Regions from separate parts of the Vibrio sp. CB1-5 genome, predicted to be linked through region 1. Evidence: predicted binding sites of a transcription regulator. Region 1 holds the regulator's gene; each other region holds the start of a gene.

Region 1 (2,210 bases):
AGCCAATAAAAACCTTCACTGATTCGCTCAATAGATTACAAATACGTGAAGATGCTCAGTTGGAACTCTCTGCCGATTTTTGTGATCTGTTTTTGAAGACCGACAAATATGGCGCACTGCCTTATGCCTCAATGTACATTGGCACTTCTGGCCTACTCAATGACCAGCCTGCACAAGATATGGCAGATCTGCTCGCCGAGCACGGTATCGCGGTAAATAAAGATCTCAATGAGCCTGCGGACCACCTTGCCATCGAACTCGATTTTTTAGGTAACCTCATCATCCGTTCGAACGAGTTGGAAAACGACACACATATGAATGATGCACTGCACGAACAAGCGGACTTCATCAATACTCATCTAATGAGTTGGTTACCTCAGTTTGTTAAGAAGTGCCAACAGTTTGATGAATTTGGTTTCTACTCTGCTGCTGCTCTCCTCTTACACGCCTTCTGTCAGTTAGACCTGACCTACCTTACGGATGAAAACGACTAACTACGATTTCAACGAATAGGCGCAACACACACTAAAGGTGCAAACATGGTTTTCAGTCATCTGAGTCAATTTTGCGCCTTAGTTATAAATTTGTGGGATAAATGATTGCCAGCTCACTAAGCTGCGACTACAATCCGCCGTTTAAATGCAATCGCCCATTGGTATTACAGAAAGTCACCTCCACTTAGGTGTCAATATTGAGCTTTGAGCTCAATTTGTCGATTCTACTTAGGCTTGCATACACTTGCCGGTTTCCGCTTTTGCATCCGTTTATTCACAAAAGCGCTGGAACCACTAAAATTAAAGCGGCACAAACGTTTACTCACTAATTCAATAAGCCGCGACTTATAGGATATCACTATGGCAACCATTAAAGATGTCGCCCGACTTGCTGGCGTTTCCACGACCACAGTATCCCACGTAATTAATAAAACTCGCTTTGTTGCAGAAGCAACACAAGAAAAAGTGATGGCTGCCGTCGATGAACTTAACTATGCGCCTAGTGCTGTTGCTCGTAGTTTGAAATGTAACTCGACTAAAACCATTGGTATGTTGGTTACCCAATCGACAAACTTATTCTTCTCAGAAGTGATCGATGGTGTAGAAAGTTACTGCTACCGCCAAGGTTATACCCTGATTCTGTGTAACACAGGTGGTGTTTACGAGAAGCAGCGCGACTACATCCGAATGCTAGCGGAAAAACGCGTAGATGGCATTTTGGTAATGTGTTCTGACTTGACTGAAGAGCTTCTTGAGATGCTTGACCGTCACGCCGACATTCCAAAAGTGATCATGGATTGGGGTCCAGAGAGCTCTCAAGCCGATAAGATCATCGATAACTCAGAGGAAGGTGGCTATCTAGCGACTAAGTTCCTGATTGAGAAAGGTCATACTGACATTGCTTGCCTAAGTGGTCACCTAGAAAAAGCGGTATGCCAAGAACGCATCATCGGCTACAAACGCGCGCTAGCGGAAGCAGGCATAGAGATGAAAGAAGATCGCATTCTAGAAGGTAACTTTGAATGTGATACTGCGGTTATCGCTGCTAACCGCATCGCTGCAATGGAAGAGAGACCAACGGCCGTATTCTGTTTTAATGACACAATGGCATTTGGATTGATGAGTCGCCTGCAACAGCTTGGTGTGCGCGTACCTGAAGATATCTCTGTTATCGGTTATGACAATATTGAACTGGCTGAATACTTTTCGCCACCGCTGACAACAGTGCACCAACCGAAGCGACGTGTTGGTAAAAATGCCTTTGAGATTCTACTAGAACGAATCAAAGATAAAGGTCACGAAAAACGCATTTTCGAAATGCACCCAGAAATTGTAGATCGTGACTCTGTCAAAGCCCTAACCTAACGCTGACAAAAGTGCCGATTTCGGCACTTTTTTTTGATCTCCATTCAAACTTTTCCACTGCTTATGTCAATTTTTTTATTCACCTTGAGGCACAAATAACCAAACATTATTTGAACCAAGATCACATTTCCAAAAATCTACAATCAATCACTTACATAGTTTTCCTATATGCTATATGTGTCACGCACAGGGCAAACCATCTGAAAAGGTGGGACGCAAAGCCTCCGGCCTAAACCAATTTTATTGATAGGTAGCGGGGTTGCCGATGGCAAGGGAAAAGACTCAGTTATAGCGGCGGCTTAACAGAGCTCTGACACCCGTTTGCTATACTCTCGGACCTGATTTTGGTGA
Region 2 (2,210 bases), on a different contig from region 1:
TAAACAAAAAAAAAAAGGGAAAACTAATTTCCCCTTTCTCGATTGAAACCTAGTCACTTTAGTAAATAAAAGTGCTTATAGATTCTTAACGATGTCTTTAACAAGTTTTGGACCGTGGTAGATGAAGCCAGAGTAAACCTGTACTAACGAAGCGCCAGCCATTAGCTTCTCTTTTGCAGACACGTACGAGTCAATGCCACCAACACCAATGATTGGAAGCTTACCATCAAGGTTCTTAGCTAATAAACGCACTACTTCTGTACTGCGGGACTGCACTGGACGGCCGCTCAAGCCACCAGCTTCATTGGCGTGCTTCATACCTTCAACGACAGAACGATCCAATGTGGTATTGGTTGCGATCACACCATCAATTTGGTTTTTGATCAACGAATCGCAAATCTGACTAATCTCGTCGTCACTAAGATCCGGTGCAATCTTTAGTGCAAGAGGTACATATTTACCATGTTTTTCAGCCAGTTCCTCCTGCTTCGTTTTCAACTCAGCAAGTAGTTCATCCAAAGCTTCGCCGTATTGTAAAGTACGCAGCCCAGGAGTGTTAGGAGATGAAATGTTCACCGCAATGTAACCCGCGTGCTCATAAACCTTCTCCATACAGATAATGTAGTCTTCAGCACCCTTCTCAATTGGCGTATCTTTGTTTTTACCAATGTTGATACCGATGATACCGTCGTATTTGGCTTTTTTAACGTTCTCCACCAGATTATCAACACCCAGGTTATTGAAACCCATGCGGTTGATAATGCCTTCCGCTTCTACCAAACGGAACAGGCGTGGTTTATCGTTACCTGACTGTGGGCGTGGTGTTACCGTACCAACTTCAACAAAACCAAAGCCCATTGCGCCGAATGCTTCAATACATTCGCCGTTTTTGTCTAGACCTGCAGCTAGACCGACAGGGTTTTTAAACGTCAAACCCATGCATTCTACTGGTCGATTTGGTAATTGTTGGCGATAAGCGAGATCAAGTGGTGTGCCGGTGAAGCGCTTGAAGTTTTGAATAGCGAGATCGTGAGCCTTTTCGGCATCAAGTTGGAAAAAGCCAGTTCTGGCAAGACGGTAAAGCATTGTGCCTCCGATAGAAAACCCGTGTAAACGGGGCGGTATTATTTACTGATTCGCCTAAACATGCAATCAAGATTTGTCTTTATCGAAAAAAAGCAAACGTTTCGCATAAGATTTCATCAAATTAACGTTACCCCGTCACTAAACTAGTCGCTGGATTAAAAAAAAGCGCCCCAAAGAGCGCTTATTTTTATGATATCAGGCAGTTAACCTATAGACTATTTGCACAATTCAAGTTCAACAAACTGAGTTCACGCAGTGCGACCGAGAACTTAGCGAACTCGTGTACATTCCCCACTTTGAACTCATTGAGAATATTTTCCCAACGTTGAAGGCTATGTGTATTAGTCTCCATCCAGTTATCAAGTGACAGGATCACGTCATCTGAATCTCCCCCACAACCACATCGCAGTACTTGAGCAGTCAATAGACGTTGCTGCCAATCAAGATCTTCACGGAATGCCGCTCTTGCCAATGCTTGCCAGTTGTTATCAACTGCTTGGCCGTTGATTTGATTCAAGAACCAATGCAGTGATAGACGATCGCCTAAGTGGAAGTACAGTTTCGACGCTCGTTCAACATCAAAGCTTGCTTCAGCTGCAATTTCGGCAATATCAACTGCAGAAAGTAAGCTAGACAAACGCGACACATAGTTCGCCAGTTCGCTACCTACCCCTTGCTCAACCCAAACTTGAGCTAGTTCATGATGCTCTTCGACTTCTTCGGCCACCAAACATTTCTCAAGTGTTTGCTCAACTTTAATAACGTCTTCACGATAACGAGCGACCAACTCTTCAACCGACTGCTTACCTGGACGGTTACGCAAAATCCAACGCGCCAATCGACGCAGCGTTCTACGAACGATAAACAACAGTTCATACTGTGCTTCCGAGCTCGCGACATTATCTAACTTTCTAATTTGCTCGAAAGTATAAGCAAAACCATAGATTTCACGAGATGCCGCGTACGCATTGGCAATGTCGACCACGGTCGCACCTGTTTCTTCTTGCAAGCGAGTCACAAAATTACAGCCCATCTCGTTAACCATTTGATTTGCAAGCATAGTTGAGATTATTTCTGCACGCAGTGGATGATTTGGCATACTTTCTAAGTAGTTACGGCGTAAC
Region 3 (2,210 bases), on a different contig from region 1:
GATGCGCTCTTCGATGATGCCGCCACCAAGACAAACATTGCCACTGTAGAATACCGCAGATTGACCTGGGGTTACTGCGACTTGTGGCTCATCAAAGATCACTTTAATGTTTTCATCGTCGATCGGAATGATAGTACAAGGAATATCCTGTTGACGATAACGGGTTTTTACTGTGCATTGTAACGGCTGCGTGATCACTTGGCGATCGACCCAGTGCAGTTGCGAAGCGCGAAGTCCATTAGATTTTAGCAGCGGGTGATCAGCACCTTGTACCGCGATAAGGACATTACGTTTCAGATCTTTCTCTGCAACGTACCAAGGCTCTTCGTTGCCACCGCCGCCTTTTTGGCCGCCAATATGCAGACCTTTACGTTGACCAAGCGTGTGGTACATAAGACCTTGGTGTTCACCGATTTCTTTGCCTTCAGGCGTCTCAATTTTACCCGGTTGTGCTGGCAAATAGCGAGACAAGAAGTCTGTAAATTTGCGCTCACCGATAAAACAAATACCTGTAGAGTCTTTTTTCTTGGCCGTAATCAGACCTTGCTCTTCAGCAATGCGTCGTACTTCTGGCTTCTCAAGTTCACCCACAGGGAACAAGCTGCGCGCGACTTGGTCGTGGCTTAACGTATAAAGAAAGTAGCTTTGGTCTTTATTGCTGTCTAGGCCACGTAACATTTGTGGCGCTTCACCGTTCTCAGGGAAAGTGCGGCTTACATAGTGCCCCATGGCAATATAATCAGCATCTAGCACTTCATCTGCAAACTCTAAGAACGCTTTAAACTTGATTTCTTTGTTACAAAGAATGTCTGGGTTTGGCGTACGACCCGCTTTGTATTCGGCAAGGAAGTATTCGAAAACATTGTCCCAGTACTCAGCCGCAAAGTTGATCGTGTGCAGGTGGATGCCTAGCTTGTCACAAACCGCTTGTGCGTCGGCAAGATCTTCCGCTGCTGTGCAGTATTCCTCGTTATCATCTTCTTCCCAGTTCTTCATGAACAGGCCTTCTACTTGGTAGCCTTGCTGTTTCAGAAGATAGGCAGAAACAGAGGAGTCTACACCGCCGGACATCCCGACAATCACTTTCTTTTGGCTGTTATCAGACATGTATAAATACCACCTAATTAAATTGGACGCCGATTCTAGCAGAAACCAAACTAGCAATACAGTTCCGCGAGTTGAATCACACTTTTATAAACCCCTCAAATGCGTCCTAATAGGGAGAAAAACAAGGTTTATAACAAAAAAATTGATACGTAAACGTTTGCTAAAATTGCGTATGTTGCCGAGGTAATCTATACAGAGGTAGAATCGCCGCCCTTAACCCTTCTTATTTACTTATGACGAAGACAACCGTATGAAATTCCCAGGCCAAAGAAAGTCAAAGCACTACTTCCCTGTCCACGAGCGAGATCTGCTTGTTAGCCAATCGCAGATCAGCAAGAAGATGTCACGTACGCACATCATTGGTATTGACCAAACCTTGGTGGATATTGAAGCAAAAGTCGACAGCAGTGTGATCGATAAGTTTGGCCTAAGTAAAGGGCACTCGTTGGTTATTGATGACCAAGCGGCGGAAGATTTATATAACGAGTTGAAGGATAAAGAACTGATCACCAATGAATACGCTGGCGGAACCATTGGTAATACCTTGCACAATTATTCTGTATTAGCAGATGATAAATCGGTGCTGCTTGGCGTTATGAGTGCTGATATTAAGATTGGTAGCTATGGTTACCGCTATCTGTGTAATACGTCGAGCCGAATGGACCTTAATTATCTTCAAGGTGTGGAAGGGGCAATTGGTCGCTGCTTTACCTTGATCACTGAAGATGGCGAACGTACTTTCGCAATTAGTGAAGGACAGATGAACCAACTTCGCGCAGACAGTATTCCTGAAAAAATCTTCAAAAAAGCGTCGGCTTTGGTTTTAACCGCGTATTTGGTGCGTTGTAAAGATGGCGACCCAATGCCAGAGGCAACAATGCAAGCAATTGAGTACGCCAAGAAATATAATGTCCCAGTTGTATTAACGCTTGGTACACGCTTTGTTATTCAGGACGATCCTGAATATTGGCGTGATTTCTTGAAGCAACATGTTTCTGTTGTTGCCATGAATGAAGATGAAGCGGAAGCGCTCACCGGCGAAAAAGACCCACTAGCTGCTTCAGATAAAGCGCTTGATTGGGTTGATTTAGTGCTTTGTACTG
Region 4 (2,210 bases), on a different contig from region 1:
CTTTACGCTCTAAATAGTGCGTAGACTTGATGCGACGAATCGTGCGGCAGCGTCCACGGATCAGCAAGGTTTCAGTCGTTGCGATGTTGCCTTGACGAGTAATGCCTTCAAGTAGGTCACCTTTGGTAATGCCGGTCGCTGAGAAAACGACGTTGTCGCTACGAGCCATATCTTCCATACGCAGCACGACGTTTGCTTCAACACCCATTTCAGCACAGCGCGCGAGTTCACCTTGGCCAGCGGTGCGGTTTTCTTCTATATCACCTTTAACAACGTGACGTGGCAGTAGTCGGCCGTTCATGTCACCATCAAGTGCGCGGATAACCGCAGCAGAGACTACACCCTCTGGCGCGCCGCCAATACAGTACATCACATCCACTTCGCTATCTGGCATACATGTTAGGATAGAAGCGGCAACATCACCATCTGGCACAGCGAAAACGCGAACCCCCATCGCTTGCATCTCTGCAATGACGGCGTCGTGTCGTGGCTTAGCAAGTGTTGTCACTACCAGCGTATCTAGGGTTTTACCTAGTGCAGCTGCGATGTTTTTTAGGTTTTCAGTCAGTGGTTTATTAAGATCAATCACGCCTTTCGCGCCAGGCCCCACCACGAGTTTTTCCATGTACATGTCTGGCGCTTTCAAAAAGCTGCCTTTTTCACCGGCGGCAAGCACTGCAAGAGCATTGGATTGGCCCATCGCCGTCATGCGAGTTCCTTCGATAGGATCAACAGCGATGTCGACAGCATCACCGCCAATACCCACTTGTTCACCGATGAACAGCATAGGTGCGTCATCGATTTCACCCTCACCAATAACGATTTCGCCTTCGATATCGGTCTTGTTCAGTAGGCTGCGCATGACCTCCACCGCTGCACCATCGGCAGCATTTTTGTCGCCTCGGCCTAGCCACTTATAGCCTGCTAGGGCGGCACCTTCGGTAACTCGTGAAAAAGCCATTGCTAAATCGCGCTTCATACTGACTCCAATCTAATGAAAATTGACAAATGATTTACGGCGCGAATTCTAGCATATCAAAAGGGAAACGTTTGCCTTTTTCTCTGTTCGGACGCGATCTTGTCGCTAAAATCTTGAATGATTGAGCATCGTGACAAACAAAACTTTGCTCTGTTGTGCTTGGTAGGTAAAGCTTGGGTGAGTTTGCGGCGCTTTTTTGACCGAATAGTGAAAAATCTGCAATATAGAGCGTGTCTATCTTCTCTAGGCTGAGTAGAATGGGGCACTATAGGATGAAGCATTTTCATTTCACAGGATTAAACAAGGGTAGGCCGAGATGTCTTTTGAAGTACTGGAACAACTAGAAGCAAAAATTCAAACTGCAGTGGACACAATCGCTCTTCTTCAGATGGAAGTTGAGGAATTGAAAGAAGAGAAAGCACAACTTGCATCGCAAGCTGAAGAACTACGCAGCAGCCGTGAAGAACTTGAGCAAAAGTCTGAGCAGATGCAACGTGAGCACAGCCAATGGCAAGAGCGCATTCGCAACCTACTAGGTAAAATGGACGAAGTAGAGTAATTGTCTACTTAGCCAATATGCATGACTGAAAAGCACTCAAATTGAGTGCTTTTTTTGTGTCCGTTGGTCTAACCAGTGAATCTCACAATCTATTAACTTTTCGTGTACTAGTTCAAGACGTATACTAAGTCTAACTAGGGAAAGGAAAAGTTAGAATGAAAACACGTGACAAAATCGTCTACGCCGCCCTCGACTTGTTCAATTCAGATGGCGAGCGCAACGTGACAACCAACCATATTGCGGCGCACATTGAGATCAGCCCAGGCAATCTCTACTATCATTTCCGAAACAAACAAGAGATCGTTCGTGAGATTTTTGCCCTCTATTCGCAAGAGCTTATTGAGCGATTTACTCCGGTACAAGGTCAGCAAGAGAGCTTGGCGCTACTAAAGCATTACCTAGACTCCATTTTTACGCTGATGTGGAAGTACCGTTTCTTCTACGCTAATTTGCCGGAAATTCTCCAGCGCGACCCAAAGCTGCACGAAGAGTACATTGAAGTACAAGAGCGCCTACAAGGTAATCTGATTAATATCTTACGTGCTTTTGTTGAGTTGGAGTTACTGACGCTAAATGAGAAAGAGCTGAAGTCTTTAGTGACGACATTGCACATGATGGCGGTCGGTTGGCTAAGCTATCAGTCGGCGATGTCACCACGTACCAAGATTACGG

Evidence for each region. The regulator PurR, encoded in region 1, represses purine synthesis genes. The targets are predictions, from matches to a motif close to TNANGNAAACGTTTNCNTNA.
Region 2: the regulator PurR is predicted to act here: its motif matches at 1,175-1,194, upstream of pyrD (quinone-dependent dihydroorotate dehydrogenase).
Region 3: the regulator PurR is predicted to act here: its motif matches at 1,253-1,272, upstream of ACJB0T_RS10415 (inosine/guanosine kinase).
Region 4: the regulator PurR is predicted to act here: its motif matches at 1,039-1,058, upstream of glpX (class II fructose-bisphosphatase).

What each region holds. Positions count from the first base shown of each region.
Region 1 covers NZ_JBJHPB010000007.1:78,193-80,402, reverse strand. Annotated here, with positions in the region: gene torD (molecular chaperone TorD) at 1-494, shown strand, start outside; gene purR (HTH-type transcriptional repressor PurR) at 855-1,859, shown strand; cyclic di-GMP riboswitch class I at 2,040-2,126, shown strand.
Region 2 covers NZ_JBJHPB010000001.1:60,282-62,491, forward strand. Annotated here, with positions in the region: gene pyrD (quinone-dependent dihydroorotate dehydrogenase) at 76-1,086, opposite strand; gene ACJB0T_RS00195 (NAD-glutamate dehydrogenase) at 1,295-2,210, opposite strand, start outside.
Region 3 covers NZ_JBJHPB010000011.1:98,681-100,890, reverse strand. Annotated here, with positions in the region: gene mnmA (tRNA 2-thiouridine(34) synthase MnmA) at 1-1,107, opposite strand, end outside; gene ACJB0T_RS10415 (inosine/guanosine kinase) at 1,358-2,210, shown strand, end outside.
Region 4 covers NZ_JBJHPB010000013.1:24,701-26,910, reverse strand. Annotated here, with positions in the region: gene glpX (class II fructose-bisphosphatase) at 1-979, opposite strand, end outside; gene zapB (cell division protein ZapB) at 1,296-1,538, shown strand; gene ACJB0T_RS11120 (TetR/AcrR family transcriptional regulator) at 1,694-2,210, shown strand, end outside.